2 regions of the Psychrobacillus sp. FSL K6-2843 genome follow, and region 2 is predicted to be linked to the other one. Evidence: a T-box and tRNA genes for the amino acid it is inferred to sense, from the RefSeq annotation. Region 2 holds a T-box; the other holds one or more tRNA genes.
The links. The T-box of region 2 lies ahead of serS (serine--tRNA ligase). A T-box ahead of a tRNA ligase gene usually reads a tRNA of that ligase, here a tRNA-Ser.

Region 1: it encodes a tRNA-Ser, which carries the amino acid that the T-box ahead of serS (serine--tRNA ligase) is inferred to sense. The anticodon was not compared.

Annotation. Positions count from the first base shown of each region.
Region 1 covers NZ_CP152021.1:287,461-304,131, forward strand. Annotated here, with positions in the region: gene MKY94_RS01460 (radical SAM/SPASM domain-containing protein) at 1-279, opposite strand, end outside; gene MKY94_RS01465 (Gfo/Idh/MocA family oxidoreductase) at 452-1,450, shown strand; gene MKY94_RS01470 (glycoside hydrolase family 43 protein) at 1,637-3,247, opposite strand; gene MKY94_RS01475 (ROK family protein) at 3,455-4,645, opposite strand; gene MKY94_RS01480 (extracellular solute-binding protein) at 4,817-6,109, shown strand; gene MKY94_RS01485 (sugar ABC transporter permease) at 6,203-7,081, shown strand; gene MKY94_RS01490 (carbohydrate ABC transporter permease) at 7,095-7,916, shown strand; gene MKY94_RS01495 (YesL family protein) at 7,946-8,581, opposite strand; gene xylA (xylose isomerase) at 8,781-10,103, shown strand; gene xylB (xylulokinase) at 10,134-11,633, shown strand; gene MKY94_RS01510 (aldose epimerase family protein) at 11,732-12,781, shown strand; gene MKY94_RS01515 (hypothetical protein) at 12,915-13,568, opposite strand; tRNA gene MKY94_RS01520 (tRNA-Gly) at 13,713-13,783, opposite strand; tRNA gene MKY94_RS01525 (tRNA-Phe) at 13,799-13,874, opposite strand; tRNA gene MKY94_RS01530 (tRNA-Asp) at 13,986-14,061, opposite strand; tRNA gene MKY94_RS01535 (tRNA-Met) at 14,065-14,141, opposite strand; tRNA gene MKY94_RS01540 (tRNA-Ser) at 14,229-14,321, opposite strand; gene MKY94_RS01545 (VWA domain-containing protein) at 14,521-15,933, shown strand; gene MKY94_RS01550 (hypothetical protein) at 15,948-16,671, shown strand, end outside.
Region 2 covers NZ_CP152021.1:9,113-25,783, forward strand. Annotated here, with positions in the region: gene MKY94_RS00035 (HD-GYP domain-containing protein) at 1-771, shown strand, start outside; rRNA gene MKY94_RS00040 (16S ribosomal RNA) at 1,156-2,709, shown strand; rRNA gene MKY94_RS00045 (23S ribosomal RNA) at 2,906-5,833, shown strand; rRNA gene rrf (5S ribosomal RNA) at 5,967-6,082, shown strand; gene guaB (IMP dehydrogenase) at 6,687-8,153, shown strand; gene MKY94_RS00060 (serine hydrolase) at 8,247-9,617, shown strand; gene MKY94_RS00065 (PLP-dependent aminotransferase family protein) at 9,745-11,148, opposite strand; gene pdxS (pyridoxal 5'-phosphate synthase lyase subunit PdxS) at 11,257-12,141, shown strand; gene pdxT (pyridoxal 5'-phosphate synthase glutaminase subunit PdxT) at 12,143-12,736, shown strand; T-box leader at 12,761-12,975, shown strand; gene serS (serine--tRNA ligase) at 13,055-14,329, shown strand; gene tadA (tRNA adenosine(34) deaminase TadA) at 14,550-15,026, opposite strand; gene MKY94_RS00090 (glycosyl hydrolase family 18 protein) at 15,103-16,239, shown strand; gene MKY94_RS00095 (deoxynucleoside kinase) at 16,345-16,671, shown strand, end outside.

The DNA.
Region 1 (16,671 bases), 280 kb from region 2:
CTCTCGGTTCTTCTTAATAAGTGTCCCGTTTGTAGTAATATTCACTTTAAACCCTTTGGCATGAGCTGCGTCTAGAAGCTGGTCAATTCTAGCATGGAGCAATGGCTCTCCTTTAACATGCAGGTAAATATATCTCGTATGGTCCTTTATCTGATCAAGGATGTTATTAAAGGCATCCAATTTAATGATGTTGGCCGTGCGAGCAGTTGGTGGACAAAAGCTACAAGCAAGATTACAAACACTTGTAATTTCAATATACATCTTCTTAAAAGTTTTCAAGTTTTCTTCACCGTTCCAGTTCTATTTGATAAACAACTATACTCATTTTAACAGAAAATGAATTTAGGAGAGGGCTTTCTAAAAGTATATTTTTGTGTAGGAGGAAAATACTCAGACTTTGCCGAACAAAGCATTAAGAAATACTCTATGAAAATACAAGGAGGCGAGTACAGTGGCGAACAAAATTCGTTGGGGAGTTTTAAGTACAGCAAGAATTGCGCAAGAGCAGCTTATTCCGGCTATCAAAAGGGCGAGCAATGCTGAATTGGTTGCTATTGCGGGTAGAGGAAGTAATGTTCACGATGTGGCGAGAGCTTTAAATATTCCTATTGCTTATGAAAGCTATGAGGAGCTTCTCGCTAATCCAATAATTGATGCGGTCTATATTCCGCTACCTAATCATTTGCATAAGGAGTGGGTATTTAAATCAGCTAAGGCAGGAAAGCATATACTTTGTGAAAAGCCCATTTCTCTTACAGCAAAAGAGGCGTCAGAGATGGTAGAAATCTGTATGGAACAAAATGTGAAATTCATGGAGGCTTTCATGTATCAGCTCCATCCACAGCATAATCGTGTGAAAGAGCTGGTTTCATCTGGTGCGATAGGAGAAATTAAACTAATCACATCAAGTCACTCATTTTATATGGGTAATCGTAAAAGTCAATTTAGAATGAATAAAGAAATGGGGGGAGGCAGTCTATTTGATGTAGGCTGTTATTGTATTCATGCAATCCGATACATGTCGGGTGCAGAACCAGTGAAGGTCCATTGCTTGGCAGATCTAGATAGTGAAACCGAAGTCGACATAAGTGCTTTTGGAATTTTACAATTAGATAATGGTATTCATGCTACCTTCAATTGTAGCTTTGACATGGCAGGAAGAAATGAATATGAAATAGTTGGGTCTTTAGGGACGATTAAAGTACCATTCGCATTTCGGCCAGACCAGAATGGTGGTTTAGGAAGAATTTTAATCCAACAACATGACATGACACGAGAAGAAAATATACATGGTGACCTCTACCGTATAGAAGTGGAACATTTCTCGGATGCCATCTTAAACAACACAAACCCCGAAGTGACTGGGGGATTTAGTGTGGAGAACATGCGAGTGATAGAAGCTTGTCTGGAATCTATTAAAACGGGTGAAGTGATAGAAATAATAAGTTAAATTATATTTTATTTATGGAGTGCTATATGAGGGGTATTAAAGGACTGCTAGTACAATTCATCACCTAAAAAAGCACCGCAATTGCGGTGCTAAAATTTTTATATTTTAGTGACTACTAAATACACTTGGAAATAGACAATTTATTCGTTATCAAAGCCTTCTTTCATTTAGAAGGCTTTTTCAATGTTATTCTGTTTCTTTATAGATAAAATAATCAAAATCGGCAGGCAGACTTTGCCCCGAAGTATCCTGACACTGCATACCGACAAATGCACCGGTAAAGAAGCCGCCACCTTGAATATAGTCATCGGATAATTTATGTGAAGCAAATGGAATAGGGATTAGTGTCCAGCTTTCGCCATCATATGAATACGAATATTCGTAAATAGACGTCTTAACATCTACTCGTAGATATATATATTCCAACTCTTCAGGAATAATAATTTCTCTTCCTTGGAGCGGTTGGTCAAACACAAAGTTATCGCATGTACTTAACTCAAGAATTCTTCCCTTTTCCTCATGCCACGAAATCTGAAGTGCTGTCCAGTTTTCCGTATTATAGTAATTAACAAGACCAGCCGATTGCTGGAAGCTATTCGGGTTAAAGGCTACTTTTGTTTCTGCAGTGAAGTTAAAGTGTTGCCAACGTCTTGCTATAAACGCTTGTGTAAATTTTGATGTTAATGATTCCTTCCCGTAAAGCCTTAAATGGCCGGGGTTATCTTTTAATGAAACAATATGTTCTCCAAGTGGTATACGCAGTGATTGGAAATGATTATTTAAGCGTTCGCCATTAAAATTGTCCTTCTCCTCAAAATCTTTTTCCCATGCTACTTCTTCAATAGCTGGCCCTTCAATTTCAAGTGATGGTCCGTTACCATTAACGACATAAGGCCAATCATTCTTCCACTCTAATCTTTGAATGGCCGTCTCTCTTCCCAGTGGACAATATCCTCGTGGATCGAGTAATGGCTGGTTATCTTTTGGTAGTGGTCTGCCAGTTAAGTGAACTAAAAACCATTCATCCGTATGGGTGTGAACGATAGAAGCATGACCAGACTTTTGTAAAGGATTTCGTGGATAGGGAAATGAAGTTATTAACGGATTATCCGGATGTACCTCGTAAGGCCCCTCTAATTTTTTCGAACGTGCAATAGTTGCAGCATGGTCGTATTTTGTGCCACCCTCTGCAGTCAATAAATAATAATAGTCATTGATCTTGTAAAGGTGAGGGGCCTCTACCAACTTAATATCTGTTCCTTTAAAAATAATAGTAGATTCCCCAACTAGTTTTTGCTGCTTTACATCATATTCCTGAAGTTCAATACCATAAAAATTGTGATGGTGAAGACGGTGATCCCATTTCATATTTACTAAGTACTTTTTTCCAGATTCATCATGGTATAAGGATGGATCAAAACCAGAACTGTTCAGATAGATAGGCTCTGACCATTCTCCGTCAATTTTGTCGCATGTAACAAGATAGTTATGGCAATCCTTCCATTGTCCCTCTGTGACTTTTACATCCGTGAAAATTAGCCAAAACTGGCCATCACTGTAGGATAATGCAGGAGCCCAAACACCACCGGAGTTAGGATTCCCCATCATATTCAATTGACTAATACGATTAAGAGGACGGGAAGCTAAACGCCAATTTTTTAAATCCTTTGAATGATAAATACCAACACCGGGGAACCATTCAAATGTAGAAACGGCAATATAATAGTCTTCCCCAACTCTGCAAATACTTGGATCTGGATTAAACCCGGGTAAAATGGGATTTCGTATAGTTGTCAATTGTCATCATCCTTTGCATCCGATTATTTTTTGTCTACTTCAAGCTTATGTAGTTTCTATACAATACATTTGAAGATAGACTTCGCAGTATTGATGTCTCTTCTAATAATCTCGAAATAAATTTTCCAATATACCAATACATTTAACACTAGAAAAAATAAAACGGCAAGTCATAATTTTTAGATAATTCTAAGGCTAGTAAAGTTTTTATTCTAATGCATTATCTTGTAGGATACTGACACTCAAAAAATTTTCAATGGAAAAAGCAGCAACCCCTAGAGCAGTAGATCGTGTCGAGAGCTCTGAAAAATCGATTTGCAAATCATTTTGTTGGAACCATAAAGCTTGATTCGAGACTCTCTTGTTTAACGAGTACTTTAACCATTTTTCAGAGTAAGCTAAACGGTTACCGATGATTACTTGTTGTGGGTTAAAGATATTAATAATGTTATTAATACCGATACCTAAATAGTCTCCCGTCTGTTCAAACAGTTTAATGACCTCGTCATTTCCACTCTCTGCTAGGTTTACTAAACCTTCTAAGTCTTGCGTATCAGAAGGAATATCCAATTTCTCAGCATGTCTAATGAGAGCTTGTTCTGAAGCATATAACTCCCAGCAACCCTCGTTTCCACAGCGACATTTAGCATCCCCTGCTTGGATGGTCATGTGACCTAATTCACCAGAGAATCCATTAAATCCTTTATAAAGGGAGCCATTGAGTATTAACCCAACACCGATACCTATACCAGCACTCACGTATATGACGTTTTCAAAATCTTTACCTGCACCGAAATGTTTTTCCCCGTATGCTCCGGCATTGGCTTCGTTTTCTATGATGATTGGAAGATTATATTTTTCTTCTAGTACCTCTTTCAGGTTTACATTTCTCCAGTTTAAATTCGGTGCTAGTAGAATGTTACCATCCTTATCCACAATCCCAGGTACGCCAACACCGATTCCTATAACGCCATGAGGACATTCAGGAGTGGCAGTGAGGAGGAACTCTATTGTTTCAAATAACTTTATCTCAATCTGTTCATAGGATAAATTCTTAAATGTTATTTGCTTCTCTTTGTGAATATTTCCGTTAAGGTCTGTTAGCACGCCAAGTAAATAGTTAACACCTATGTCTATTCCGATGGAGTAACCTGCTTTTTCATTGAAAAGCAACATAACTGGTCTTCTTCCACCACTGGATTCTCCAGGCCCAGATTCATAGATGAGATGTTCGTCTAGTAAATCATTTACTAAAGATGACACAGTTCCTTTGTTTAATCCGACCTGACTTGCAACAGAGGCCCTGGAGATAGGGGAATTGTATTTTATTTTATCTAGAACTAGCGATTTGTTCCCTTTTTTCACCACATGATGATTCCATGTTTGGTTAGCACTCAGTTTCATCCTATTCAGCTCTTTCTATATCATTTTCATCATTCTAACATATAAATGACAAAGAAAAAAACTTTGTTTATCCACTAGACTAACATAGTGTTATTTGCTACAATGAAAACGCATACAATAGTCAGAATATTGTTGTAAAAATAATTTGGGGTGGGGGAAATAAGAATGAAAATCAACAAAATGATTAAAATTCTATTATTTGCTTCTGTATTTTATTTATTGGCAGGATGTTCAGATTCAAACGAAACATCTTCAAACGCAAATGGGGACAAAGAGATTAAGTTTATGCATTTATGGCCCGAAGGAAGTTCCAAGCAGCATTACGATGTAGTAAATGAAATTATTGCGGATTATGAAAAAGAACATGAAGGAGTCAAGGTGGATCTGGAAGTTTTAAGTAATGAACAGTATAAAGACAAGTTAAGAGTTTTATCGACATCTAAAGAGCTTCCTGATGTAGGGATGACCTGGGCAGCAGGGTTCTTAGAGCCATATGTTGGTGGTAACATGTTCGCTCCTTTAGATGATGTCATTAAAGATCAATTAAGCGATAGCTTCGTTCCAGGAACTGCGGAAGCCTATGCCCTAGACGGTAAAACATACGGTTTACCATTAGAGTTAAACATTGTAACTCTTTATTATAATAAAGCCATGTTTGAGGAACATAATTTAGAAGCACCAAAGACTTTTGAAGAATTAGAAAATGTTATAAAAGTCTTTAAAGAAGATGGTATTGATCCAATTGCTTTAGGAAACAAAGATGCTTGGACAGGATCACTTTGGTATATGTATTTAGCGGATCGTCTTGGAGGAGCAGAAGTTCTAAACAAGGCAATTGATCGTTCAGGTTCTTTTGAAGATCCAGCATTAGTAGAGGCAGCGAAAAAGGTACAAGATCTTGTGAATATGAGTGCATTCGTCAATGGGTTTAATGGTTTAGCAGATGAAGAAGCAAAAAGTATGTTCATGAGTGAGCAGGTTCCAATGTATTTGATAGCTACTTGGGATCTACCGAACTATACAACAAATGAATCTGTTCCGCAGGAATTTAGAGATTCTGTTGAATATCTGAAATTCCCGACGGTTGACGGTAATGGAGATATGGATAGCTTTGTTGGAGGACCAGGGGTAGGGCTATTCGTAGCTGAGAACTCAGATGTAAAAGAAGAAGCAAAGGATTTTGCAGCATACTTTGTTAAGCAATGGGGAGAAAAAGCTGTTACACAGGCTGGCGTAATCCCTGCTACTAAAGTAGATGCAGATTCATTGGATCTTCCAGAGATGTATATCAATATTTTGAATGAACTAAATGAGGCAAGTAATATTACTCTATTTGCAGATGTTCAAATGAGTCCAAATGTGGCACAAGTTCATTTAGATTCTATTCAAGCTCTTTTTGGAAAGGAAATGACTCCAGAAGAATTTTCAAAAGCACATGAGGATGCCCTTTCAAAATAGAAGATAGCTTTAAGAAGATTTGTCAGTGTATGTGAGGGTTATCCTATTAGTTGGATAGCCCTTGTCTACCTGATAAGGAGGGAGTTACTTGTTATGAACAAGGTAATGTCTAACAAACTGCTAATAGCGTTATATATTTCTCCGGCGCTATTACTAGTTTTGGTGTTGGTATTCATTCCGCTAATTTTATCGGGATACTATGGCTTAATGGAATGGGATGGGATAGGTGAAAAAACGTTCGTCGGATTAGAGAATTATATAAAAGGTCTCCAGGATATGAAATTTTGGAATAGTGCCTATCATTCATTCTTGTTAGCGATATTCTCCACGCTGAGCTTGGCCATTTATTTAACAATATCTTTTGTTTTGGCATCCAAGATAAAAGGATCTGATCTTTTAAGAAAAATATATTTAATACCGATGTTACTGTCCTCTGTGGCGATAGCACAGCTCTGGATTAAAGTGTATAACCCATCTAACGGTATTTTAAATGTTTTTCTAAAGCAAATAGGAGTGGAAAATCCTCCTGCTTGGTTAGCGGATCCGTCTCTCGTTTTGTTTGCTATATTTATCCCGATTTTGTGGCAATATGCAGGATTTTATATTTTGATTTACTATGCTGCATTGAAGAATATCCCAGAGTCATTAATTGAAGCAGCAAGAATGGATGGTGCTACAGCATTCCAAATTGCCACAAGGATTAAGTTGCCATTAATCAAAGAAGTCGTAAGTGTGACAGTCGTATTAGCGATAATTGGGTCGTTAAAATACTTTGATTTAATTTATGTGATGACTTCTGGTGGTCCGAATGGTGCAAGTGAAGTAATGGCTTCCTATATGTATAAACTAGCATTTTCAAGCTATAACTTTGGATATGGAAGTGCGATTGGATTCCTTCTATTAATTATTACTTTAATTGTAACTTTTGTTATTCGTAAATTAACTACACCAAAAGAGAGAATAGAATATTAAAGGAGGTTTGTATATGAAACGCGTTGGCTACTTCTTTCTATATTTCAGTCTAATAGTAGTAGCATTGTTTCAAATCATCCCGCTAATATGGTTATTTATTTTCTCATTAAAAGATAATCGGGAAATATTTGCGGGATCACCATTTGCCTTACCTTCTGAGTTTAGGTGGGAAAATTATCTAAAAGTTTGGGATGGAGGTATAGGAGTTTACTTTTTTAATAGTGTTTGGATTACAGCTCTTGCGATAGTGTTAACTGTTCTTTTTGCAAGTATGGCTACTTTTGCTATTACTCGAATGAGGTGGAAGCTAAGCGGAGCTGTACTAAGTCTGTTTATCATCGGGTTAATGATTCCTATCCATTCAGCGCTTATCCCACTCTACAGTATGTTTTTGAGTGTAAATTTAATAGATAACCCGTTCGGTGTTGTTATTACATATACAGCCTATAATCTGCCAATTACCATGATGATCTTACTCGGGTTCTATTACACGCTACCAAAGGAAATTGAGGAAGCTGCTGTTATAGACGGTTGCTCAGTTAATCGGATGTTTTTTAAGGTTATTCTTCCAATGACCACACCAGTAATGGCTACAACAGTAGTCATTAATATGATCTATAACTGGAATGAGTTTGTGTTCGTCAATACATTTATAAGCTCTGAGAAATACAAAACGTTAACGGTTGGTATCCAAAATTTCATTGGACAGTATATGACGGATTGGGGAGCGATAGGAGCTACGCTGATCATAAGCGTATTGCCAATCATTATCGCCTTTATTTTCTTTAGCAATAAAGTAGTGGAAGGTATCTCGGCAAGTGCTGTGAAAGGGTAAAGCTAATAGCTTCACGTATATAGAAGCTATTACCCATTGCTTGATTTTAATGCCTCTTGTTTTTCACTTACTTTTTGAAATGCAAGGAGGCCAAATCTCATAGATATAAGAGCATAGACGCTTCCGCCAAATATAAATCCGATAGCTGGAAGAATGCTTATTAAATAGAAGAAGGGCAATAAGCAGAGAAAGATGAATAGCGTAGTAATTGGATTGATTAGCATAATAAAAAAGGAATTTTTTATCACCTGTCCTAGCTTTAAATTGAAATGTACAAAGGATGGAAAAAGGTAAAACAAAAACATAATGAATAGTAGCATAAAAGCAAATAGAGGAAGGTATGTCCAACTTAAAAGCTTGCTATTGGTAGATTGAATATAAAAAATATCTAACACAATAACTACTCCGATGATGGTAACAAAGATTCCTAACAAATTGCTTTTAACAAATTCATTTCTATAATGCTTCCAGAAAGTACTGAACAAGGGTAAATCGGTTTCACCTTTTAGCCACTCTCTTACAACTGCGAACATCGAAATAGTGGAGGGGAAAAAACCGAAAATTACGCCACCTAGCAGAGTAAAAAGTATCCATAGCACATTTAAATAAGCAAATTTAGTAATCCATTCGGTTGCGTTATAAATAAAGCTACTAGTTGCATTCATAGAAATCCGCCTTTGTTTTCTATTTTTTTTAATAAGTTAAATAATTATTAATAGCATACACTCTACTTTTGAAGAATGTCACCACTTTTATTTGAAAGTTATAACTTTGTTCAGATAATTTACAAACTAAATTAAAATACGCTCAGTGATATAACATCCTAAATCTGGTTGCTGAGAATATAATCCGGAGGTATAAATGATGGTCTATTTTCAAAATGTAAAAAAAGTTAGATTCGAAGGTGCTACTTCGAAAAATCCTTATGCATTTAAGTTTTATAATCCGCAGGAGAAAATTGGCGATAAAACAATGGAAGAGGCCTTAAGGTATGCCGTGTCCTATTGGCATACGTTTACAATGGACGGTTCAGATCCATTTGGAGCGGGAAGTATGAATCGCCCTTGGGACAATTTTAGGGGGTTGGATTTAGCAAAAGCAAGGGTAGAGGCATCCTTTGAGTTCTACGAAAAGATGGATGTCCCGTTTTTCTGCTTCCATGATGTTGATATTGCTCCAGAGGGAATTAATTTAAAGGAAAGCAATCATAATTTAGACGTGATTGTAAGCATGATAAAGGATTATATGAAAACTAGTAAAGCAAAATTGCTTTGGAATACGGCAAATAACTTTACCCATCCTCGCTTTGTTCATGGAGCTGCAACTTCGAGTAATGCCGATGTATTTGCGTACTCCGCTGCTAAAGTGAAAAAAGGGTTAGAAATTGGTAAGGAGCTTGGTGCACAAAATTATGTGTTCTGGGGTGGGCGAGAAGGTTACGACACTTTATTGAATACAAATATGAAACTAGAATTGGATAACCTGGCTCGTTTTTATCATATGGCTGTAGATTACGCTAAAGAAATTGGCTTTGATGCTCAATTCTTAATAGAACCAAAACCAAAAGAGCCATCTACTCACCAATATGATTATGATGTAGCCACTGCACATGCATTTTTACAAAGCTATGGTCTGGAAAAATCATTCAAGTTTAATATTGAAGCAAATCATGCAACGCTTGCTGGTCATACATTTGAGCATGAGCTTCATTATGCGCGCATTAATAATATGTTAGGCTCAGTTGATGCTAACCAAGGTAACCCACTTCTTGGATGGGATACTGACGAATTCCCAACAGATTTATGGACTACAACTCTTGCGATGTATGAAATCTTGCAAAATGGTGGACTAGGCAGAGGTGGTTTAAACTTTGATGCAAAAGTTAGAAGAGCATCATTTGAACCAGAGGACTTGTTCCATGCACATATCGCTGGAATGGACGCTTTTGCAGTAGGTTTACGAGTGGCTCAAAATCTAATAGATGATAAAGTGCTTGAAAATGTTGTAGAAGATCGTTACAAAACGTACAAAGAAGGCATTGGATTAGAGATAGTTGAAGGTAAAACAGATTTCCATAAACTAGAAGCATATGCTTTAGAGCTACAAGATATTAAACAGACTTCCGGTCGTCTAGAGCAGATTAAGGCGACAATCAATCAGTATTTATTACAGGCGTTTAAGAAATAATACGCTTTCATATGGTAGGGGGGCTGAAGTATGAAATATGTCATTGGAGTAGATTTAGGAACGAGTGCTGTAAAAATATTACTCATAAATAAAAACGGAAAAGTCGTTCAAAGTGTTTCGAGATCATACCCCTTAATACAGGAAAAAACAGGTTACAGCGAACAAAATCCTCAGCACTGGGTTGACCAAACACTTTTGGGGTTAGAGGAGCTTTTGAAGGATTACTCGGACGATGTTGTGAATATAGAAGGGTTAAGTTTTTCTGGTCAGATGCACGGTCTGGTTCTGTTAGATGAGCAAAATGAAGTATTACGGCCTGCGATTCTTTGGAATGACACTCGTACTTCCGCTCAGTGTCAGCAAATCTATGATGTGATTGGCGAGGAAAGACTGCTACAAATAACAAAAAATCCTGCTTTAGAGGGTTTTACTCTACCGAAAATATTATGGGTGAAGGAACATGAGCCAAATATATTTGAGAAGGCAAAGACATTTATACTCCCTAAGGATTATCTAAGATTTAAACTTACAGGACAACTACATATGGAGTATTCGGATGCTGCTGGAACTCTTCTACTAGATGTTAGTAGAAAAGAATGGAGCACGGCTATATGTACATTATTAGATATCAATCCTAGTCTATGCCCTCCATTGGTAGAATCCCACGACGAAGTTGGTTCACTTTCTTTGGAGGCTGCCCAAGCCACTGGTCTTTCAGCTACTACTCGTGTATTTGCTGGTGGTGCGGATAATGCATGTGGAGCGATAGGTTCTGGAATTTTAGAAGATGGAAAAACTCTATGCAGCATAGGTACATCCGGAGTTGTATTATCCTATGAAGCAACATCGAATAAAAATTTTGATGGAAAGGTTCATTATTTTAATCACGGAGCGCCGGATGCTTTTTATACAATGGGTGTAACGCTTTCAGCAGGATACAGCTTAACTTGGTTTAAAGAGGTATTTGCAAAGGAAGAATCGTTCCAACAACTATTGTCTGAGGTAGGTTCTGTTCCAGTAGGTTCAAATGGGTTAGTATTTACCCCTTATCTAGTTGGAGAAAGAACTCCTTATGCAGACGCGGCAGTTCGTGCAAGTTTTATTGGGATGGACAGTTCTCACCAACGTAAGAATTTTACTCGTGCAATTTTAGAAGGAATTACATTCTCTCTGCTAGAATCTATTGAAATCTTTCGACAAAACGGTAAGTTAATAGATACTATTGTGTCCATTGGCGGTGGCGCTCAAAATGAAGATTGGCTTCAAATGCAGGCAGATATTTTTAATGCCAAAATTGTTCGCTTAACGAGTGAACAGGGCCCAGGAATGGGTGCTGCGATGTTAGCAGCCTATGGTTGTGGATGGTTCGATTCGTTAAAGGATTGTGCAGACGAGTTTTTGAAGGTGGAGAAGCAGTTTACTCCTATTAAAGCCAATGTAATAAAATATAAGAAATTATTTCCTATTTATCAAAAGGTTTATTTTCACACGAAAGACCTGAATAAAAATCTTTTAGAATTCCGTGAGTAAGGATGAATAAATTGAGTCTCAACTTATATAGTTGGGACTCTTATTTATAAGGCGATTGGAAGTGAAATTACATAGGAGAGGAATGAAGCAAAGTGTTAGTGCAGAAGAAGCTAATTGGATTAATAGACGACGACCAGCCTGTTACATTGTTTACAGTAAAAAATAAAAATGGTTTTGAAATATCTTGCATGAATTATGGATGTGTAATTACTAAAATTTTAGCATCTGACCGTAGAGGGCAATATGAAAATGTAGTATTGGGGTTCGATACAATTGAGGAGTACGGTCAAAACGCCAAGTATTTAGGAGCTGTCGTAGGTCGAGTCGCTGGTCGTATTAAACGAGGAACTTTCCGCTTAGGAGAGAATGTCTACAATATTCCAAAGAACGAGAAAAACAACCATATACATGGAGGGGCCAAAGGATTCAGTCACGTATTATGGGATGCTACCGTGTTAGAAGGAAAAGAGGAAACAACGATTGAATTTACATACTTAAGTGAAGATGGGGAAGAGGGATACCCTGGAAATTTAGAGATGAAAGTAACTTATACGATTCTAAATGAAAGAGACACTCTATCTATTACGTACAAAGGTATTTGTGATAGGGATACTGTGGTAAACGTAACAAATCACTCTTATTTCAATCTTAGTGGAAACCTACAGAGGGATGTATTGGACCATGAACTAATGATAGAAAGTTCTACATACTTGGAGTTGGATGAGGAATTTCTCCCAACTGGAAATTTAGTTCCAGTAGATGACACTGTATTTGACTTTCGGAAGTTTCGTAAAATTGCTGATGGAGTAGACTCGGTTCATCCTCAAACTATGCTAGTAGGTCACGGTTATGATCATCCATTTCTATTGGAAGATAATTCTGGCACAATCGTATTAACAGAAAAGGAAAGTGGTCGCAAACTAATAGTAGAAACGACAGAATCTGCAGTAGTCCTCTATTCTGGAAATAACTTGGCTGGCTCTGAAACAATGAGAGGAGAACAGGTAAGAAACTATTTAGGTGTATGCTTAGAAACACAAGGTCCACCTGACTCCATTCATCATCCTCATTTTCCTTCCTCAATTCTACTAGCAGGGAATGAGTACAAATCAACGACAATCTATTCCTTTGAAGTGATAATTGATTGACAATGTATGTAAAAGAGGATCTTCTTGGCATAGGTGCAAATATATTTGAGGATAAAGTAAGACAGTGGTTGATTATTTAACACATAATAAAACATCTTCAATTGGCACTTGTCCAATTGAAGATGTAAAATAATTAAAGATCAATAATTTCATCATATCCGATTAATTTATCCATATGGCTTGCGATCATAGCTATAATTGTACTTGCCTCATCTTTTTTAAAAGTAAAGGTACTTTCATCGACGAACTCCTCATCATCTACCCAGCTACGATTTCTTCTACGGAGAACACCATCGCCATTGGCACTGTCTATACCGAACTGATATGTTACCTCAATATTATCATCTATTAAAAATGCAGTAACCTCAGGTGTTTCCCAATCCACATCAATTTCTTCTAACATGATTTCATCGTCATCATCATCGTCATCGTTGTCACCATCATCATCCAAATAAATTAATTCACTTTCACTGTCATCTTCAAGAAATTCGTGAAAGCTTTCATGAACAGCTTCTATAATATCAGTAATGTCATCTAACATTATTCTGGTAGGTTGGAGAAGTTCAACATCGAAACTTTCAACATAGAACTCTTCATTATAAGGATCAAATAGAATAGTGCAAAAATAGTCTCGCTCATCCTCTAACGTACTAACAAAAAATTCAATTCGCGGATGTTTAGAGGCGCGATTAATGTTCATGTGGCCGACTTGATCGTACTGCTCGCAAATCGAATTCAAATGATCCTGTAGCTCCTCTGTTACTCTGTCAAACCATTCTGTAGTCATAGTCATTACCGCCTCTCATCATTTTCTCCTACTATCTTGTCCTAACAAGGAGTTATTATTCCAACGAATGAAAGAAATTGAAAAAGAAACGACAAAAAAAAAGGCCCATTGATCTTTGCATCAATAGGTCTTCTTTTTATTGGAAGCGGGTGAAGAGAATCGAACTCTCATCATCAGCTTGGAAGGCTGAGGTTTTACCACTAAACTACACCCGCATATTAAAACATAAATGGTGGCTCAGGACGGAATCGAACCGCCGACACAAGGATTTTCAGTCCTTTGCTCTACCGACTGAGCTACTGAGCCTAAATTTGTATCAAGTAAACGAAGCTTAGTATCTCATAGTCAGTTAAGTATAATACAAAATATGTATGTTATATCACTTAGTTGCATAGGAACTGCTTGCTTACAAAAAAATGGCGGTCCCGACCGGGATCGAACCGGCGATCTCCTGCGTGACAGGCAGGCATGTTAACCGCTACACCACGGGACCATTTGGTTGCGGGGACAGGATTTGAACCTGTGACCTTCGGGTTATGAGCCCGACGAGCTACCGAACTGCTCCACCCCGCGACAATAAGAAAGAGTTGAAATTTAAATCAACTACGCATTATAAACTAGTATACTATATTTTACACTTACAAACAACGTAAATAAAAATGGAGGAGGAAGAGGGATTCGAACCCCCGCGCGGTATGACCCGCCTGTCGGTTTTCAAGACCGATCCCTTCAGCCGAACTTGGGTATTCCTCCATATGATGTTACTGTACTAGCAACAAGACAAGAACTAGTATACCATTTTTAAAAAATAAAAGCAACCTCCTTTTTCTTCTAAAACAAATTTTAAGGTTATATCCGTAATAATAAAAGTTGTTTCTTCTCTTAAATGAAACATTTTTCCATTATGTTACGTATGGAATTATAAGTAAGTTTAAAAGCAAGGAGGAATTTCATGAATCGACTATTTACTTTATTAACTATGTTGCTCATATTGTTCCTATCAGCTTGCTCGAATGAATCTCAAGCAGGTGAAGAAAATAAAAAAATAAGTGACAATCAAAAAATAGTAACAGAAGAGGAGAACACTGAAAAAGAAAAACTCCTCGCAATTGAAAAAATTATTATTCCGACAGATTTAGAGGAATGGAAGAATTCTGAGCCAGGTTTGTTCGCACTAGACTATTCTTTTGAACACGAAACATCCAGTTGGCCAAAGGATGCAAGAGAGCTAACACTAGATGAACAAGAAGAGCTTAAAAATACTACGGACATGATAAAAGATGAGGAAACATTATTTAAAATGCTTCTCTATTATTTCGGTAGCACTGTGTATAGTGATCTGTTAGATAAACAGATGAATTATGTAGCCGTTTTAAATGAACCATATTTACCTGAGCCTACTAAAGAAACAATCTCAGGTGGAAGTAATGAGGAAGTTACACCAAAGTCGATACTATTACTCGATGCAAGTTCAAGTATGCTATTGTCCGTAGATGGCAAACAAAAGATGGGGATAGCAAAAACTGCTATGAAGCGTTTTGCAAAGACGATTGGAGCTTCTAGTGAAGTTTCTCTTTATGTCTATGGCCATGAAGGTTCACAGGAGGATAAAGATAAGGAACTTTCTTGTACAAAGATAGATGAGATTTATCCAATGCAGTCTTATAGTACGGATAAATTTGATCCTGTAGTGGATGATGTCGCGGCAAAAGGATGGACTCCATTAGCTGCCGCAATAAAAACAGCAAATGAAGCAAGTAAGAATTCTGAAGGTGCATTAACTGTTTATATTGTTAGTGACGGAGCAGAGACATGCGACGGGGATCCTATTAAAGAGGCCGAAGAGTTTGCTAAAGGAAATGAAAACCGTCAAGTAAATATTGTTGGCTTTAATGTAGACCAAAAAGGTCAAGATCAATTAAAGGCTGTAGCTGAAGCGGGAAAAGGAGAATATATTTCTGCTGAAAATAGCGACGAATTGAATAAAAGTATCGAAGAAAAGTGGGTTATTCCAAGTGTCTTAGATGTGGCTTATATTCAATTAAATGCACCCAATGGTTTTGCTATTTCTAATGCGCAGTATGATATTAGTAAAATTTCGCTTTCCCTTTCTTTTGCCATTTCCAATGAACGGAATCGATTGAGTCAAATGGTGACATGGATGGAAACGGAAGAAATAATATCAGCACATCAAGCAGAAGCACTACAAACTAAGGTGCAGGAACGAAAAGACACATTATCCAAGTGGAATGATGATTTAAGTGAATCAAAAAAACAGACGGTGGAAAACGAATATAATCGCATCCATCAAAAAATTAAAGCTTGGACAGATGAAGTGAATAAGCTGAGGTCTGAACAGTCTTAATAGGAGGGCTATTAATGAGTACATTTTTCATTATCGCAATCGTGGTAATTGCCTTCATTTTTTATTATTTACTTACTAGAGAAAGAAAGAAATTAAAGAAGTTTAGAGAAGAATGGGCTTCTGGTATATTTTCCTCACCAGAAGCAGATTTGAACTCCATATCCTCCTATTGGTTTAATGAGAAAAAACAATTGAAAGTTTATGATGGTGTGGATGAGCTGACGTGGGCTGATTTAGGAATGAATGAGGTTTTCAAAAAGCTAAATTACACTCAATTATCTGTAGGGGAGGAATACTTATTTAATGAGCTTCGAGCAATCGACCCAAACAAGAAAGAAAGCAATGAAGCATTGTATTCGCTACTTACAGAAAACGTAAACTTGAGAGAAAAAATACTTCTAATACTTTCTGATCTTGGCAAAGAAAACTATACAAATTCATCTTCCTATTTCTTTGACTTCAAAGAGTTTGAAATAAAAAATACTTATATGTACGTAATCCTTGCACTTCTGCCCATAGCTTCTCTACTTTTCCTATTTATAAGTATTAAATATGGAATATTAAGTTTTATAGGCTCACTGATCTTAAATGGAATCATTTATTATCGAAACAAGACAAAGATAGAAAATAACCTTCATTCGGTGGGGTATGCTGCTGCTATTATAATTGCTGGTAAGCGAATAGCTTCTATTAAAGATTTGATGCTAATGCCATATATAGATGGACTAAAAAAAAGTG
Region 2 (16,671 bases):
AAGGTGGATGTTGCAAAGTTAAGGCATATAGTAATGCCTTTAATAGATCGAGCGATGCAAGAAAAACAAATATTTTCTCTTCTAAATAGTTATTCATCCATTGATAAATACATAGCACATCATTCGTTGGCAGTGGGGATGCTATCTGGAGCAATTGCAAGGAAACTTCAATACACTTCTGGACAAATCAATCAAATAGCTACCGCAGGCCTTTTAGCTGATGTAGGAATGGCTAAGATTGATCAGAAGATTAGAGAAAAGAAGACTCCTCTTACAGAAAATGAATTCTCAGAAATTAAAAAACATACTATTTTTAGCTTTCAAGCTATCAAAGATAGTCCGCTGTTAAAGCCAGAGACAAAATTAGGAATCTTCCAACACCATGAACGTCTAGACGGTAGTGGTTATCCTAAGGGAGAAAAAATGGAAAATATCTCTTTGGTTGCTCAAATAATTGCAGTCGCAGATGTATACCATGCAATGACCTCTGAGAGAATATATCGAGCAAGAGCCTCTTCTTTTAAAGTATTGGAAATGATTAAGGAAGAAGAGTTTGGAAAATACAATATTGAAGCAGTTAATGCACTCATCTCTCTTGTATGCGATTTACCAATATCCACTCGAGTGAGATTATCAGATGGAGAGCTAGGAGAGATTATCTTTATCCATAGAGATTCTCCGATGAGACCTATGATACGATTGTCTGAAACTGGCCAAATCTTAGACTTAGCAGCTAAACGATCTTTACATATAGAAAGTATAATTGATTAATAATCTTTTTAGAGTTATCTATATGTAAGTATAGAAGTAAAACTTTGAGAACCAGAAAGACTTACCAAGCATTATAAAAGTAGTCGATAATTATATAGATTCATTAGGAAACATGACTAAAAACTTAAAACTATTTAAAGAATATCTCTTTCTTAAAATAGTTTTAAGTTTTATTTGATTAAAGTGTTGACTTATCTTTGAAACCTTGATAATATAGAGAAGTCGTCAAAACAAGACGAAAAAAACACATGAACATTGAAAACTGAACATGCAAAACGTTAAGACATATAGCATCAAACAACTTCGGTTGTATTGACGCAAAACAATTTTTGACATCATTTAATGATGATGCCAGCAAAACAAAATGAGCTTTTTAAGTTCTCTATTATGGAGAGTTTGATCCTGGCTCAGGACGAACGCTGGCGGCGTGCCTAATACATGCAAGTCGAGCGGATGATGAAGAAGCTTGCTTCTTCTGATTTAGCGGCGGACGGGTGAGTAACACGTGGGCAACCTGCCCTGTAGATTGGGATAACTCCGGGAAACCGGGGCTAATACCGAATAATCCATTTCCTCACATGGGGAGATGTTAAAAGACGGTTTCGGCTGTCACTACAGGATGGGCCCGCGGCGCATTAGCTAGTTGGTGAGGTAACGGCTCACCAAGGCGACGATGCGTAGCCGACCTGAGAGGGTGATCGGCCACACTGGGACTGAGACACGGCCCAGACTCCTACGGGAGGCAGCAGTAGGGAATCTTCCACAATGGACGAAAGTCTGATGGAGCAACGCCGCGTGAGTGAAGAAGGTTTTCGGATCGTAAAACTCTGTTGTGAGGGAAGAACAAGTACGAGAGTAACTGCTCGTACCTTGACGGTACCTCATTAGAAAGCCACGGCTAACTACGTGCCAGCAGCCGCGGTAATACGTAGGTGGCAAGCGTTGTCCGGAATTATTGGGCGTAAAGCGCGCGCAGGCGGTCCTTTAAGTCTGATGTGAAAGCCCACGGCTCAACCGTGGAGGGTCATTGGAAACTGGGGGACTTGAGTGCAGAAGAGGAAAGCGGAATTCCAAGTGTAGCGGTGAAATGCGTAGAGATTTGGAGGAACACCAGTGGCGAAGGCGGCTTTCTGGTCTGTAACTGACGCTGAGGCGCGAAAGCGTGGGGAGCAAACAGGATTAGATACCCTGGTAGTCCACGCCGTAAACGATGAGTGCTAAGTGTTAGGGGGTTTCCGCCCCTTAGTGCTGCAGCTAACGCATTAAGCACTCCGCCTGGGGAGTACGGTCGCAAGACTGAAACTCAAAGGAATTGACGGGGGCCCGCACAAGCGGTGGAGCATGTGGTTTAATTCGAAGCAACGCGAAGAACCTTACCAGGTCTTGACATCCCGCTGACCGGCCTAGAGATAGGCTTTTCCCTTCGGGGACAGCGGTGACAGGTGGTGCATGGTTGTCGTCAGCTCGTGTCGTGAGATGTTGGGTTAAGTCCCGCAACGAGCGCAACCCTTGATCTTAGTTGCCAGCATTCAGTTGGGCACTCTAAGGTGACTGCCGGTGATAAACCGGAGGAAGGTGGGGATGACGTCAAATCATCATGCCCCTTATGACCTGGGCTACACACGTGCTACAATGGACGGTACAGAGGGTCGCAACCCCGCGAGGGTGAGCTAATCCCATAAAACCGTTCTCAGTTCGGATTGTAGGCTGCAACTCGCCTACATGAAGCCGGAATCGCTAGTAATCGTGGATCAGCATGCCACGGTGAATACGTTCCCGGGCCTTGTACACACCGCCCGTCACACCACGAGAGTTTGTAACACCCGAAGTCGGTGGGGTAACCCTTTTGGGAGCCAGCCGCCGAAGGTGGGACAGATGATTGGGGTGAAGTCGTAACAAGGTAGCCGTATCGGAAGGTGCGGCTGGATCACCTCCTTTCTAAGGATATATTCGGAATACAGATCTTTATCTGTATCTTAACGTTTTGCAGTTCAGTTTTGAGTGTTCATTTTTATGATGAGCATTTAAATTGTTCTTTGAAAACTGGATAAAACGACATCAAAAAAGAAACAAACGCAAGATATTCAAATTGTGATCACTTACGTGATTGCAAGTGTAGTACTTTTAACTTTTAGGTTAAGTTAATAAGGGCGCACGGTGGATGCCTTGGCACTAGGAGTCGACGAAGGACGGCACTAACACCGATATGCTTCGGGGAGCTGTAAGTGAGCTTCGATCCGGAGATTTCCGAATGGGGAAACCCACTGCCCGTAATGGGGCAGTACATTTGCGTGAATACATAGCGCATCTGAGACACACCCAGGGAACTGAAACATCTAAGTACCTGGAGGAAGAGAAAGAAAATTCGATTCCCTGAGTAGCGGCGAGCGAAACGGGAAGAGCCCAAACCAAGAGGCTTGCCTCTTGGGGTTGTAGGACACTCTATACGGAGTTACAAAAGAATGAGTTAGATGAAGCGACCTGGAAAGGTCCGCAGGATAGGGTAAAAGCCCCGTAGTCCAAAATTCATTCCCTCCAGAGTGTATCCTGAGTACGGCGGAACACGTGAAATTCCGTCGGAATCCGGGAGGACCATCTCCCAAGGCTAAATACTACCTAGTGACCGATAGTGAACCAGTACCGTGAGGGAAAGGTGAAAAGCACCCCGGAAGGGGAGTGAAATAGACCCTGAAACCGTGTGCCTACAAATAGTCAAAGCCCGTTAACGGGTGATGGCGTGCCTTTTGTAGAATGAACCGGCGAGTTACGATTACATGCGAGGTTAAGTTGAGAAGACGGAGCCGCAGCGAAAGCGAGTCTGAATAGGGCGAATGAGTATGTGGTCGTAGACCCGAAACCAGGTGATCTACCCATGTCCAGGATGAAGGTAAGGTAACACTTACTGGAGGTCCGAACCCACGCACGTTGAAAAGTGCGGGGATGAGGTGTGGGTAGCGGAGAAATTCCAATCGAACCTGGAGATAGCTGGTTCTCTCCGAAATAGCTTTAGGGCTAGCCTCAAACGTTAGAATCTTGGAGGTAGAGCACTGTTTGGACTAGGGGCCCATCCCGGGTTACCGAATTCAGACAAACTCCGAATGCCAATGATTTATGTTTGGGAGTCAGACTGCGAGTGATAAGATCCGTAGTCAAGAGGGAAACAGCCCAGACCACCAGCTAAGGTCCCAAAGTATTTGTTAAGTGGAAAAGGATGTGGCGTTGCTTAGACAACCAGGATGTTGGCTTAGAAGCAGCCATCATTTAAAGAGTGCGTAATAGCTCACTGGTCGAGTGACGCTGCGCCGAAAATGTATCGGGGCTAAACAAATCACCGAAGCTGTGGATTGATACCTTTGGTATCAGTGGTAGGAGAGCGTTCTAAGGGCGTTGAAGTCAGACCGGAAGGACTGGTGGAGCGCTTAGAAGTGAGAATGCCGGTATGAGTAGCGAAAGATGGGTGAGAATCCCATCCACCGTATGACTAAGGTTTCCTGAGGAAGGCTCGTCCGCTCAGGGTTAGTCGGGACCTAAGTCGAGGCCGATAGGCGTAGACGATGGACAACAGGTTGATATTCCTGTACCACCACCCCACCGTTTGAGTGATGGGGGGACGCAGTAGGATAGGGTAAGCGTGCTGTTGGTTATGCACGTCCAAGCAGTGAGGTGTGAGTGTAGGCAAATCCGCACTCTGTAACATTGAGCTGTGATGGCGAGGACTTAGTCCGAAGTTCCTGATTTCACACTGCCAAGAAAAGCCTCTAACGAGGTGGGAGGTGCCCGTACCGCAAACCGACACAGGTAGTCGAGGAGAGAATCCTAAGGTGAGCGAGAGAACTCTCGTTAAGGAACTCGGCAAAATGACCCCGTAACTTCGGGAGAAGGGGTGCTCTTTTGGGTGTATAGCCTAGAAGAGCCGCAGTGAATAGGCCCAGGCGACTGTTTAGCAAAAACACAGGTCTCTGCAAAACCGTAAGGTGAAGTATAGGGGCTGACGCCTGCCCGGTGCTGGAAGGTTAAGAGGAGTGCTTAGCGCAAGCGAAGGTGCGAATTGAAGCCCCAGTAAACGGCGGCCGTAACTATAACGGTCCTAAGGTAGCGAAATTCCTTGTCGGGTAAGTTCCGACCCGCACGAAAGGCGTAACGATCTGGGCACTGTCTCAACGAGAGACTCGGTGAAATTATAGTACCTGTGAAGATGCAGGTTACCCGCGACAGGACGGAAAGACCCCGTGGAGCTTTACTGTAGCTTGATATTGAATTTTGGTGCAACTTGTACAGGATAGGTAGGAGCCTTAGAGCCCGGAGCGCCAGCTTCGGAGGAGGCGTCGGTGGGATACTACCCTGGTTGTATTGAAATTCTAACCCATACCCGTAACCCGGGTAGGAGACAGTGTCAGGCGGGCAGTTTGACTGGGGCGGTCGCCTCCTAAAGTGTAACGGAGGCGCCCAAAGGTTCCCTCAGAATGGTTGGAAATCATTCGAAGAGTGTAAAGGCAGAAGGGAGCTTGACTGCGAGACCTACAAGTCGAGCAGGGTCGAAAGACGGGCTTAGTGATCCGGTGGTTCCGCATGGAAGGGCCATCGCTCAACGGATAAAAGCTACCCCGGGGATAACAGGCTTATCTCCCCCAAGAGTCCACATCGACGGGGAGGTTTGGCACCTCGATGTCGGCTCATCGCATCCTGGGGCTGTAGTCGGTCCCAAGGGTTGGGCTGTTCGCCCATTAAAGCGGTACGCGAGCTGGGTTCAGAACGTCGTGAGACAGTTCGGTCCCTATCCGTCGTGGGCGTAGGAAATTTGAGAGGAGCTGTCCTTAGTACGAGAGGACCGGGATGGACACACCGCTGGTGTACCAGTTGTTCTGCCAAGGGCATCGCTGGGTAGCTATGTGTGGACGGGATAAGTGCTGAAAGCATCTAAGCACGAAGCCCCCCTCAAGATGAGATTTCCCATTACGCAAGTAAGTAAGATCCCTCAAAGACGATGAGGTAGATAGGTTCGGGGTGGAAGCGTGGCGACACGTGCAGCTGACGAATACTAATCGATCGAGGACTTAACCAAATTGTTTGTTTCCATTAATGATGTCTTTTATCCAGTTTTGAGTGAACAACTCAAGAGGATTTCAAAACACAAGCAGTGCTAGGAAACGAGCGAAGTTGACAACGCAATGCGCAGTGGATTGAAAGCCGACAAGTCTAGTGATGATGGCGAAGAGGTCACACCCGTTCCCATACCGAACACGGAAGTTAAGCTCTTCAGCGCCGATGGTAGTTGGGGGTCTCCCCCTGCAAGAGTAGGACGTCGCTGGGCACTATAGGAAGTCGTTACCGAGTAATCGGTGGCGGCTTTTTTGTATTAAGAGAAAAAGGCCGAAGGCAATCATCATTATCTAAGCAAGTGTGCGAGAAAGCAGAGGGGCAAAGAGTTCGAGGAAGCAAGGAAGAGAGGCTCGGAGCGTATAGCATACGCGAGAACCGATCGGCTGCGGCTGACAAAGAAATCTGCCGTCCATCTGGTTTCGCAGCCGAGCCGATGGTAGTTGGGGGTCCCCCTGCAAGAGTAGGACGTAGCTGGGCACTGGAAAAAGTCGTTACCGAGAAATCGGTGACGGCTTTTTTGTTTGTTCCATAAAGAAATTAGAAGTGCCGAAGGCACCTAACCATTTCTAACTAAGCAAGTGTGCGAGAAAGCAGAAATACAATTTAGAATACAATTTCAAATTAGATTAATTTTAAAGCTAGAGGACATTCCACTTCTTCGAAGTAAAAGAAAAATAAGATATCTCTTGTAAATATAATAAATATACAACTCGTCATAAAAGTCAGAATATATATATTATTTATCGATTCTTGACATGCCCTGTGACCGCTGATAACCTTGTAATAATATTTAAACAGAGGAGGAAGTCAGCGTAATGTGGGAATCAAAATTTCAAAAAGAAGGTTTAACGTTTGACGATGTTTTATTAGTTCCAGCTCAATCAGAGGTTCTACCAAAGGATATTAACTTATCAGTACAATTAACTTCAAAAATTAAGCTAAATATTCCTGTAGTAAGTGCTGGTATGGATACAGTTACAGAAGCGAAGATGGCTATTGCTATGGCTCGTCAAGGTGGACTGGGCATTATTCACAAAAACATGAGCATTGAGGAACAAGCAGAACAAGTGGAAACAGTTAAACGTTCAGAAAATGGAGTTATAACCGATCCTTTCTACCTTACACCAACTCACCAAGTTTATGATGCAGAGCATTTGATGGGTAAATACAGAATCTCTGGTGTGCCAATTGTAAACAATGAAGAAGAATTGAGACTTGTAGGGATTATTACAAATCGTGATTTACGCTTTATCCAAGACTACTCTTTACAAATATCCGATGTAATGACTAAAGAAAAATTAGTAACTGCTGCTGTTGGTACTACGTTAGAGCAGGCTGAAAAGATTCTTCAACAATACAAAATTGAAAAATTACCGATAGTGGATGACAATGGCATTCTAAAAGGTCTAATTACTATTAAAGATATTGAAAAAGTAATTGAGTTTCCAAATGCAGCAAAAGACCATCATGGTCGTTTGCTAGTAGGGGCTGCGGTTGGAGTAACGAAGGATACGATGATTCGAGTGCAGAAATTAGTAGAAGCACAGGTAGATGCAATCGTAATTGATACTGCTCATGGACATTCTAAAGGTGTTATTGAAGTAGTGAAAGAAATAAGAGCAACTTATCCAGATTTAGATATCGTTGCTGGAAATGTTGCAACTGGTGAGGCAACAAAGGCACTATTTGAAGCAGGGGCAGATGTAGTAAAAGTAGGAATTGGTCCAGGTTCTATTTGTACAACTCGTGTGGTGGCAGGTGTGGGAGTACCACAAATTACTGCAATCTATGACTGTGCTAACGAAGCTAGAAAGTCCGGAAAAACGATCATTGCAGATGGCGGTATTAAATTTTCCGGAGATATCGTGAAAGCATTAGCTGCTGGTGGACATGTAGTAATGCTTGGTAGTTTACTTGCAGGAACTACAGAAAGTCCAGGAGAAACAGAAATCTTCCAAGGTAGACGTTTTAAAGTATACCGAGGTATGGGTTCTATCGGTGCTATGGAAAAAGGTTCTAAGGACCGTTACTTCCAAGAGGATGCAAAGAAATTAGTACCAGAAGGAATTGAAGGGCGTTTGCCATACAAAGGGCCACTATCTGATACGATTCACCAACTTCTTGGTGGGGTTCGTGCAGGTATGGGGTATTGTGGTACAGGCACTCTAGAGGACTTACGTGAAAAGGCCCAATTTATACGCATGACTGGCGCTGGCCTACGTGAAAGTCATCCTCATGATGTACAAATTACAAAAGAGGCACCAAACTATTCTATCTCTTAATAAAGAAACTTTCGCACCCATTCACCGTCTATATATAGGCCGAATGGGTGCTTTTTTAAAGTGTTATGCACCTAGTTCAAAAAGTATGATAAAATGAGCAGTGATAATAGAAAAAGTGGAGGTACAGTAGTGAAGAAATTTTGGAAAACAACAATGGTAAAGTGGCTAGTACTTCCGATGTTGCTTGTGTCTTTAGTAGGTGTAATACCAGCTACCACAAAAGCAGAGGAAAGTTTGAATTTAAATGTGGACGCTGCAATCTTAGTAGATGCGGATTCCGGAAAAATTCTTTATGAACAAAATGCAGATGCAGCTTTAGGTATTGCGAGTATGACAAAAATGATGACGGAGTATCTTCTTTTCGAAGCAATTGAAGAAGGTAAAATCTCATGGGACCAACAATATTCAGTAAATGAATATACATATAAAATTTCTCAAGATCGTCGTTTAAGTAATGTACCTCTACGTGAGGATGGTACTTATTCAATTCGTGAATTATATGAAGCAATGGCTATCTATTCTGCAAATGCAGCAACTATTGCTATTGCAGAAACTATTGCTGGAACAGAAGAAAATTTTATAAAACTAATGAATGAAAAAGCTGGAGAAATGGGCTTAGAAAATTATAAGTTTGTTAACTCTACTGGTTTAAATAATGCTGATTTACAAGGGATGCATCCAAAGAGTACAGGGGCAACAGACGAGAATGTGATGCCTGCTAGCTCAGTAGCAAAATTGGCTTACCTTCTTATGAAAGACTACCCAGAAGTTTTAGAAACAACTAAAATACCTAAAAAAATCTTCCGTGAGGGTACACCGGATGCTATTGAAATGAGTAACTGGAACTGGATGCTACCAGGATTAGTTTATGAATATCAAGGCGTAGATGGTTTGAAAACAGGAACAACAGATTTTGCTGGTCACTCCTTCACTGGAACTGCTGAAAGAAATGGTATGAGAGTAATCGCTGTAGTGATGAAAGCAGTAGATGCTAATGGAAAGGGAAGTTATAAGGCTAGATTTGATGCAACTAGAGCTTTGTTTGATTTTGGATTTGCTCAATTTACTAAAGTAGAGCTAATACCAGCAGGATATAAAATTCCTGACCATGAAACTCTAGAAGTAAATAAAGGAAAAGAAGACAAAGTTGCAATTGCAGTCAAAGAACCTATTTCTATGATGATTAAATCTAGCGATAAAGATCTGTACAAGCCTGTATTTACTCCAACAAAAGACAAGTTAGAAGCTGAAGTTAAAAAGGATACAGTTGTAGGAACAGTACACCTTGAAAAAACAGAAGGCACTGATTACGGTTATATTATTGGTGACCAAGCAAGTGTCGATGTTGTAACAACAGAAGCTGTAGAAAGAGCTGGTTGGTTCAGTTTAATGTTCCAAGGTATTGGCAAATTCTTTAGCGGCTTGTGGGATAGTACGACCGACTTTGTAGGCGGATTATTTTAATAAATAAGAAAGCATGTGCAAAGTGTTACTAGTTAACCTAGACTTAGACACTTGCACCACCTTCTTACTATACTTAAGCACTGAAACTCAATTAGAGTTGTCAGTGCTTTTTTGTATAGGAAAGAAATTAAGAATGCTTGATTTTTATTGCCTTCATTAGCTCATGTATGGTTGTCGAAATATTTGAGAACTCTAATCCACCGAATCCTAATACCAATTTTGGGTGAGTTTCTTCTATGGGAAAGGTTATATACTTATTCAGACCATAGATTTGAATATTTGCTTGTTGAGCAAGGGCAACCAGTTCCTCTTCCTTCTTTTGTGTATGAATGGTCAATAAAAGATGCATTCCTGCCTGTTCTCCAGAAAGGGTAACAGCTGGCTCATATTCTAAAAGAGACTTCGTAATAATTTCTAGCTTTCTTTTATAAATTTTTCTCATTTTATTTAGATGCTTCCCGAAGTGACCGTCCTCCATAAACTTTGCAAGTATATATTGGTCCATTCGTGGGACAGTAGCTGAATAATAGTAATATTTCGCCTTGTATTGCTTTATAAGTGGTTTTGGAAGTACCGCATAGGCGATCCTTAAGGAAGGCATCAGAGACTTAGAAAACGTGCTTAAATAAATTACACGGTCGTTTTGGTCCATTCCTTGTAAAGAAGGAATTGGTTTACCAGTATATCTGAATTCACTGTCATAATCATCTTCAATAATATAACGTTTCTCATGTTGATAAGCCCAGGCTAGCAGCTGACTTCTTCGTGAAGCTGACATAACAGAACCAGTGGGAAATTGATGAGACGGAGTGACATACATAACAGTTGCATTAGTGTTTTCTAACTCCTGAACGACTAATCCCTCATCATCTACCCGGACAGGCACCGATTTTTCCTCATGCTCTAAAAAAAGATGATGAGAGAGTGGATAACCAGGGTTTTCATAGCCATAGACTGCCTCATTTCCAAGGAGGCGTATGAGTAGTGGCATAATCTGTTCTGTTCCTGAGCCTAAAATAATTTGTTCGGGTGTACTTTTTACACCACGAGATTGATAAAGGTATGAAGATATTTGCTGTCTTAGTATATAGTCTCCCTGAGGATGTCCAAGCTGAAGAAGCTCTTTATTTTCTTCATGAACCAAATCCCTTGCATATTTTCTCCACAGTGTAAAAGGAAAGGAATCCTCATCTATCCTTCCCGGAGAAAAATCCAAATGGTAGGATGGAGTTTTTTCTTCTTTAACAATTTGAGAATCTTCTATTTCGATCAAAGCAAGCTCCTCAATATTTTGAACAAAATATCCCCTTCTAGGTTCTGAATTTATGTAACCTTCTGCTAGCAGCTGACTATAAGAAAGCTCAATTGTAGTTTGGCTAAGATCAAGATAGTCAGCAAGCTTTCTTTTAGAGGGAAGCTTATCTCCTTCCTTAATATTGCCTTGTACTATGGCATCTTTTATAAATTTATATAGTTGTTCATATAATGGGCTGTTTGAATTTTTTTCTAAAGGAAACATGAGGAAATCCATAGTATCATCCAATCTGACCACTTTCATTTTAGTGTTTCTGGCGCTTTTCATATGGTCATATATCATTATACTAAATTTTATAACAGTTAGGAGGTATTCAAGATGAAAATACATATGACAGGTACTGAGATAGTAAAAAGAGGTATGGCAGAGATGCAAAAAGGTGGAGTTATAATGGATGTTATTAACGCAGAGCAAGCACGAATTGCGGAGGCAGCCGGTGCTGTGGCTGTAATGGCATTAGAACGTGTACCCTCTGATATCCGTGCAGCAGGGGGAGTTGCTCGCATGGCCGATCCACGCATAATGGAAGAGGTAATGGGTGCTGTAACGATACCAGTCATGGCAAAAGCTCGCATTGGACATATAACGGAGGCAAGAATTTTAGAGGCAATGGGTGTGGACTATATTGACGAATCAGAGGTGCTGACACCAGCCGATGAAGAATTTCATTTGCGTAAAAGTGAGTTCACAGTGCCATTTGTTTGTGGGTGTAAGGATTTGGGAGAGGCAGCTCGACGTATAGGTGAAGGGGCATCAATGCTTCGGACGAAAGGCGAACCAGGGACAGGTAACATTGTAGAAGCAGTTCGCCATTTACGAAAGGTTAATGCACAGGTTAGAAAAATTGTGCATATGAACGAGGATGAACTAATGACAGAAGCAAAAAAATTAGGAGCGCCATATGAGATTTTATTGCAAATCAAACAAAAAGGAAAATTACCAGTAGTAAACTTCGCAGCGGGAGGAGTTGCTACTCCAGCAGATGCTGCGCTTATGATGGAACTTGGAGCAGATGGAGTGTTTGTCGGATCTGGAATATTCAAATCTGATAGTCCAGAGAAATTTGCCCGTGCTATTGTGGAAGCAACTACTCATTATCGCGATTATAAATTTTTAGTGGATATTTCAAAGGATTTAGGAATCCCTATGAAGGGAATTGAAATCTCTCGATTAACAGATGCAGAACGTATGCAAGATCGAGGTTGGTAAGATAGTGAAAATTGGAGTAATGGCTCTTCAAGGAGCTGTCATGGAACATATTCGTTCGGTAGAAGAATGCGGCGTAGAGGCAGTATTGGTCAAAACAAAAAGTGATCTTCAAAATATAGATGGTTTAATCTTTCCAGGTGGCGAAAGTACGACAATGCGCAAGCTTATAGATCGCTTTGATTTGCTAATTCCTTTAAAACAATTTGCAGAATCAGGCAAGCCAATGTTCGGTACATGTGCGGGCCTTATATTATTGGCAAGGAATATCCATAATCAGGATTCCCATCATATTGGTGTATTAGAAGCTACTGTCGAAAGAAATTCCTTTGGCCGTCAAGTGAATAGCTTTGAAACTATTTTAGAAATCCAAGGAGTAGCAGCTGACTTTCCTGCTGTTTTTATAAGAGCTCCCCATATTGTGGATGTAGGGAAAAGCGTAGAAATACTTGCAACTCATGAAAATAGAATTGTAATGGCTAGACAGGACAATATATTAGGATGTTCCTTCCATCCTGAATTAACGAACGATCATCGTATAACTGCCTATTTTATACAAATGGTTCAGGAATCACTTGCCAAACAGGTCAACCTATAGTAAAGTATGATTAATTTCATGAATTAAAAAACGATGATAGGAAGTAGTAACAAGTAAGTTTTTTTTAGAGAGTCAGCGGTTGGTGGAAGCTGATAAAGACCCTTGTGAATCCGTCCTTTGAGTTGCGCAGCTGAAAAATAGGTAAGCTGTGGCCGGTTGAAAAGCCGTTATTAGACAAGTGGATCTGATCATGTGTCAGTTCAATCAGGGTGGCAACGCGGGTAGCTCTCGTCCCTTTTTTTAGGGATGGGGGCTTTTTTGTCGTTATTTAATTAATGGTTGGTTAAAATTGTCGAAATATTAAGAGGAGGAATTCATATGTTAGATGTAAAATTTGTACGTGATAATTATGAAGAAGTGAAAGCTAAACTTGCGAAGCGTGGAGAAGATATCTCTGAGTTCGATCAATTTCTTCCTTTAGACCAAAAGCGTAGAGAATTAATAGCAAAAACAGAAGTATTAAAGGCAGAAAGAAACGAGGTTTCTCAAAAAATCTCTCAAATGAAACGAAACAAAGAGAATGCTGATGATTTAATTGTGCGTATGCGTGAGGTTGGCGATGAGATTAAAGCGTTGGATGAAGAGCTACGTCAAGTAGAAGAAAAGTTTGACTACATGATGATGCGTATTCCAAATATTCCGCATGATGACGTTCCGGTTGGTGACTCCGAGGATGATAATGTGGAAATCCGTAAGTGGGGAGATGTCCCTTCATTTGATTTTGATACAAAAGCTCACTGGGATATCGCCACAGATTTAAAAATAGTGGATTTTGAGCGTGCTGCAAAAGTAACTGGAAGCCGTTTTGCATTTTACCGTGGTCTAGGTGCAAGATTAGAGCGCGCGCTATGGAATTTCATGATGGATCTTCATTCAGAAGAGCATGGCTACGAGGAAATGCTTCCACCTTATATGGCGAACCGTATGAGTTTAACGGGCACTGGTCAGCTTCCAAAGTTTGAAGAGGATGCTTTCCTAGTTAACGAGGAGGATTATTTCTTAATCCCAACTGCTGAGGTTCCAGTAACCAACTTCTACCGCGATGAGATTTTAGATGGAGCAGAACTTCCACAAGCGTTTACTGCATTTAGTGCTTGTTTCCGTTCGGAGGCCGGTTCTGCAGGTAGAGATACACGCGGACTAATCCGTCAGCATCAATTCAATAAAGTAGAGCTTGTACGTTTTGTAAAACCAGAGGATTCTTACGAACAGTTGGAGCTTCTAACAGGACATGCAGAAAAAGTGCTACAACTTTTGGGTCTTCCATATCGAGTGCTACGTATGTGCACTGCCGACCTTGGTTTCACTGCTGCTAAAAAATATGATATTGAAGTATGGTTACCAAGCTATGGGGAGTATAAAGAGATTTCTTCTTGCAGTAACTTTGAAGACTTCCAAGCTCGTCGTGCAGGAATCCGTTTTAGAAGAGAACCGGGCGCTAAACCAGAGTTTGTACACACATTAAACGGAAGTGGACTAGCAATTGGGCGCACAGTTGCCGCTATCCTAGAAAATTATCAGCAACCAGATGGTTCTGTTAAAATCCCAGAGGTACTACAACCTTACATGGGTGGCAAAAAAGTTATCCAATAAACTAAGAAAAGCGCAAGCGCCTATGTCTGCCCCGACAAGCAAATGGGGAAAGCGAGGAGGCAGTTCCTCAGCCCCCACAGCTTTATCCCATTTGACCTCGAGGGGCAAGGCGGTGGAGCTAGACAAAAAGAAAAGCGCAAGCGCCTATGTTTGCTCCGACAAGCAAATGGGGAAAGCGAGGCAAACAATTTAAAAAACTTCTGTTTAGAACCAAAAATGCTCAGAGCTCCTGGCGTTTTTGGTTCTTTTTTTTCATTCGTAGCTCTCGAAAAAAAGTGGTTAGTAAATTACCGCAAGTCTCTGCAAGAACTCCCTCTGTTACCTCACAGACATGGTTAAATCTATTGTCATTTAATAGCGTATATAATGAGTCTACACAACCCGCTTTAAGGTCTCGAGCACCATAAACGACTCGTGGGATACGCGATTGCAATATTGCTCCTGCACACATAGGACAAGGTTCTAGAGTTACATAAAGAGTAGTTTCCTCTAGTCTCCAACTCCCGATTTTGGCACAAGCTTCTTGAATAGCCAGTAGCTCAGCATGGGTTGTCGCATTCTGTGTTGTCTCTCGTAAATTGTAACCTCTCGCAATTACCTCATTTTTATGTACGATAATCGCACCTATAGGGACTTCTCCTATTGTAGCTGCTTTCTTTGCTTCTTCAATTGCTAAATTCATATAATACTCGTCCATTTGGAGTCAACTCCTTACGCGTATTTTAGCATGTTTTGTATGTCCCTTGCATAATTTAGTTTGAAGGAGTGATGGTATGAATTATGTAGTGAAAACTGGTGATAGTTTATACTCTATTGCCAAGCGTTTTGGAACGAGTGCGGCTACTCTTGCCTCTATTAATGGTTTACCGGATCAAGATGTATTGGTTGTAGGTCAGGCGATTGTTCTACCCTCCACGCCAGATCCAAACAGACCCTCTATTGAATCTAATTTATATGTTGAATGGTATACCGATGTCCCCTCGGAAACAGTGATTGAAAAAGTAAGAAATGTAGCTGCAGAACTAACTTATATGATGCCCTTTGCTTTTGACGTTAAAAGAGACGGATCGTTAACTCCAATGAATTGGGGAAGCTTGTCGGAGATAGCAGAAGAAAACAATGTTGAGACGGTTATTGTATTGACCAACATTGAAGAAGGAGCATTTAGTGACACGCTTGCCAATACAATTTTTACAAATGAAGAAGTTAAACAAAAGGTATTTGAAGAATCCGTGAAGGAGGCAAATAAAAGGGGTACAAATCATCTACACACTGATTTTGAATATATAAATCCCAATGATCGTGAGAAGTATGTACAATTCTTAAAAGAATTCCGTGAGTTTGCCCCTAGTTTTATTTTTTCTGCTAGCCTTGCTCCGAAAACTAGTGCCAATCAACCTGGTAAATGGTATGAGGGACATGACTATAAAGCCCTTGGCGAGGTTTTAGATTTTGTTGTTATTATGACCTATGAGTGGGGGTATAGCGGTGGCCCTCCAATGGCAGTTTCTCCAATAGGTCCTGTAAGAGATGTATTAGAATATGCAATTACAGAGATACCTTCTCAAAAGGTAATGATGGGTCAAAATTTATATGGCTATGATTGGACTTTGCCTTATAAACCAGGTAATCCTTTTGCTAGGGCGATAAGTCCACAGCAGGCTATTCAATTAGCCAGAGATCGAAATGCTGCTATTGAATATGATGAAGAGGCACAGGCACCGTTTTTTAATTACTGGAGAGACGGGAAAGAGCATGAAGTGTGGTTCGAGGATGCAAGATCTATTCAAGCAAAATTTAATCTGTTAAAGGAATTAAATTTATTGGGGATTTCCTATTGGCATAGTGGCTTTGACTTCCCTCAAAACTGGTATCTTCTAAATGCTACATTTCGTATCAAGAAAAAATAGGGGATATTTGTCTTTCTTTGGAAAGACAAATATCCTCTATTTTTCGTTATATCCCTATGCTAAAATAGAGGGTACGACTTGAAAATTTAGAGTGAGGTTAGAGATATGTCTATTCCATTTATAACGGTAGAGGGTCCAATAGGTGTTGGTAAGACCTCACTGGCTAAAGCAATTGGTAATACTTATCAATTTGAATTGTTAAAAGAGATCGTGGATGAAAACCCCTTTTTAAATAAATTCTATGAAGATATAGCAGAGTGGAGCTTTCAAACAGAGATGTTCTTTCTATGCAATCGCTATAAGCAATTAAGCGATATTGAAAAAAAATACTTATCGAAAGACACCGCTGTTGTAGCGGATTATCATATTTTTAAAAATCTTATCTTTGCTAAACGCTCCCTAAGTAAGGAGGAATATGAAAAATATGAGGCA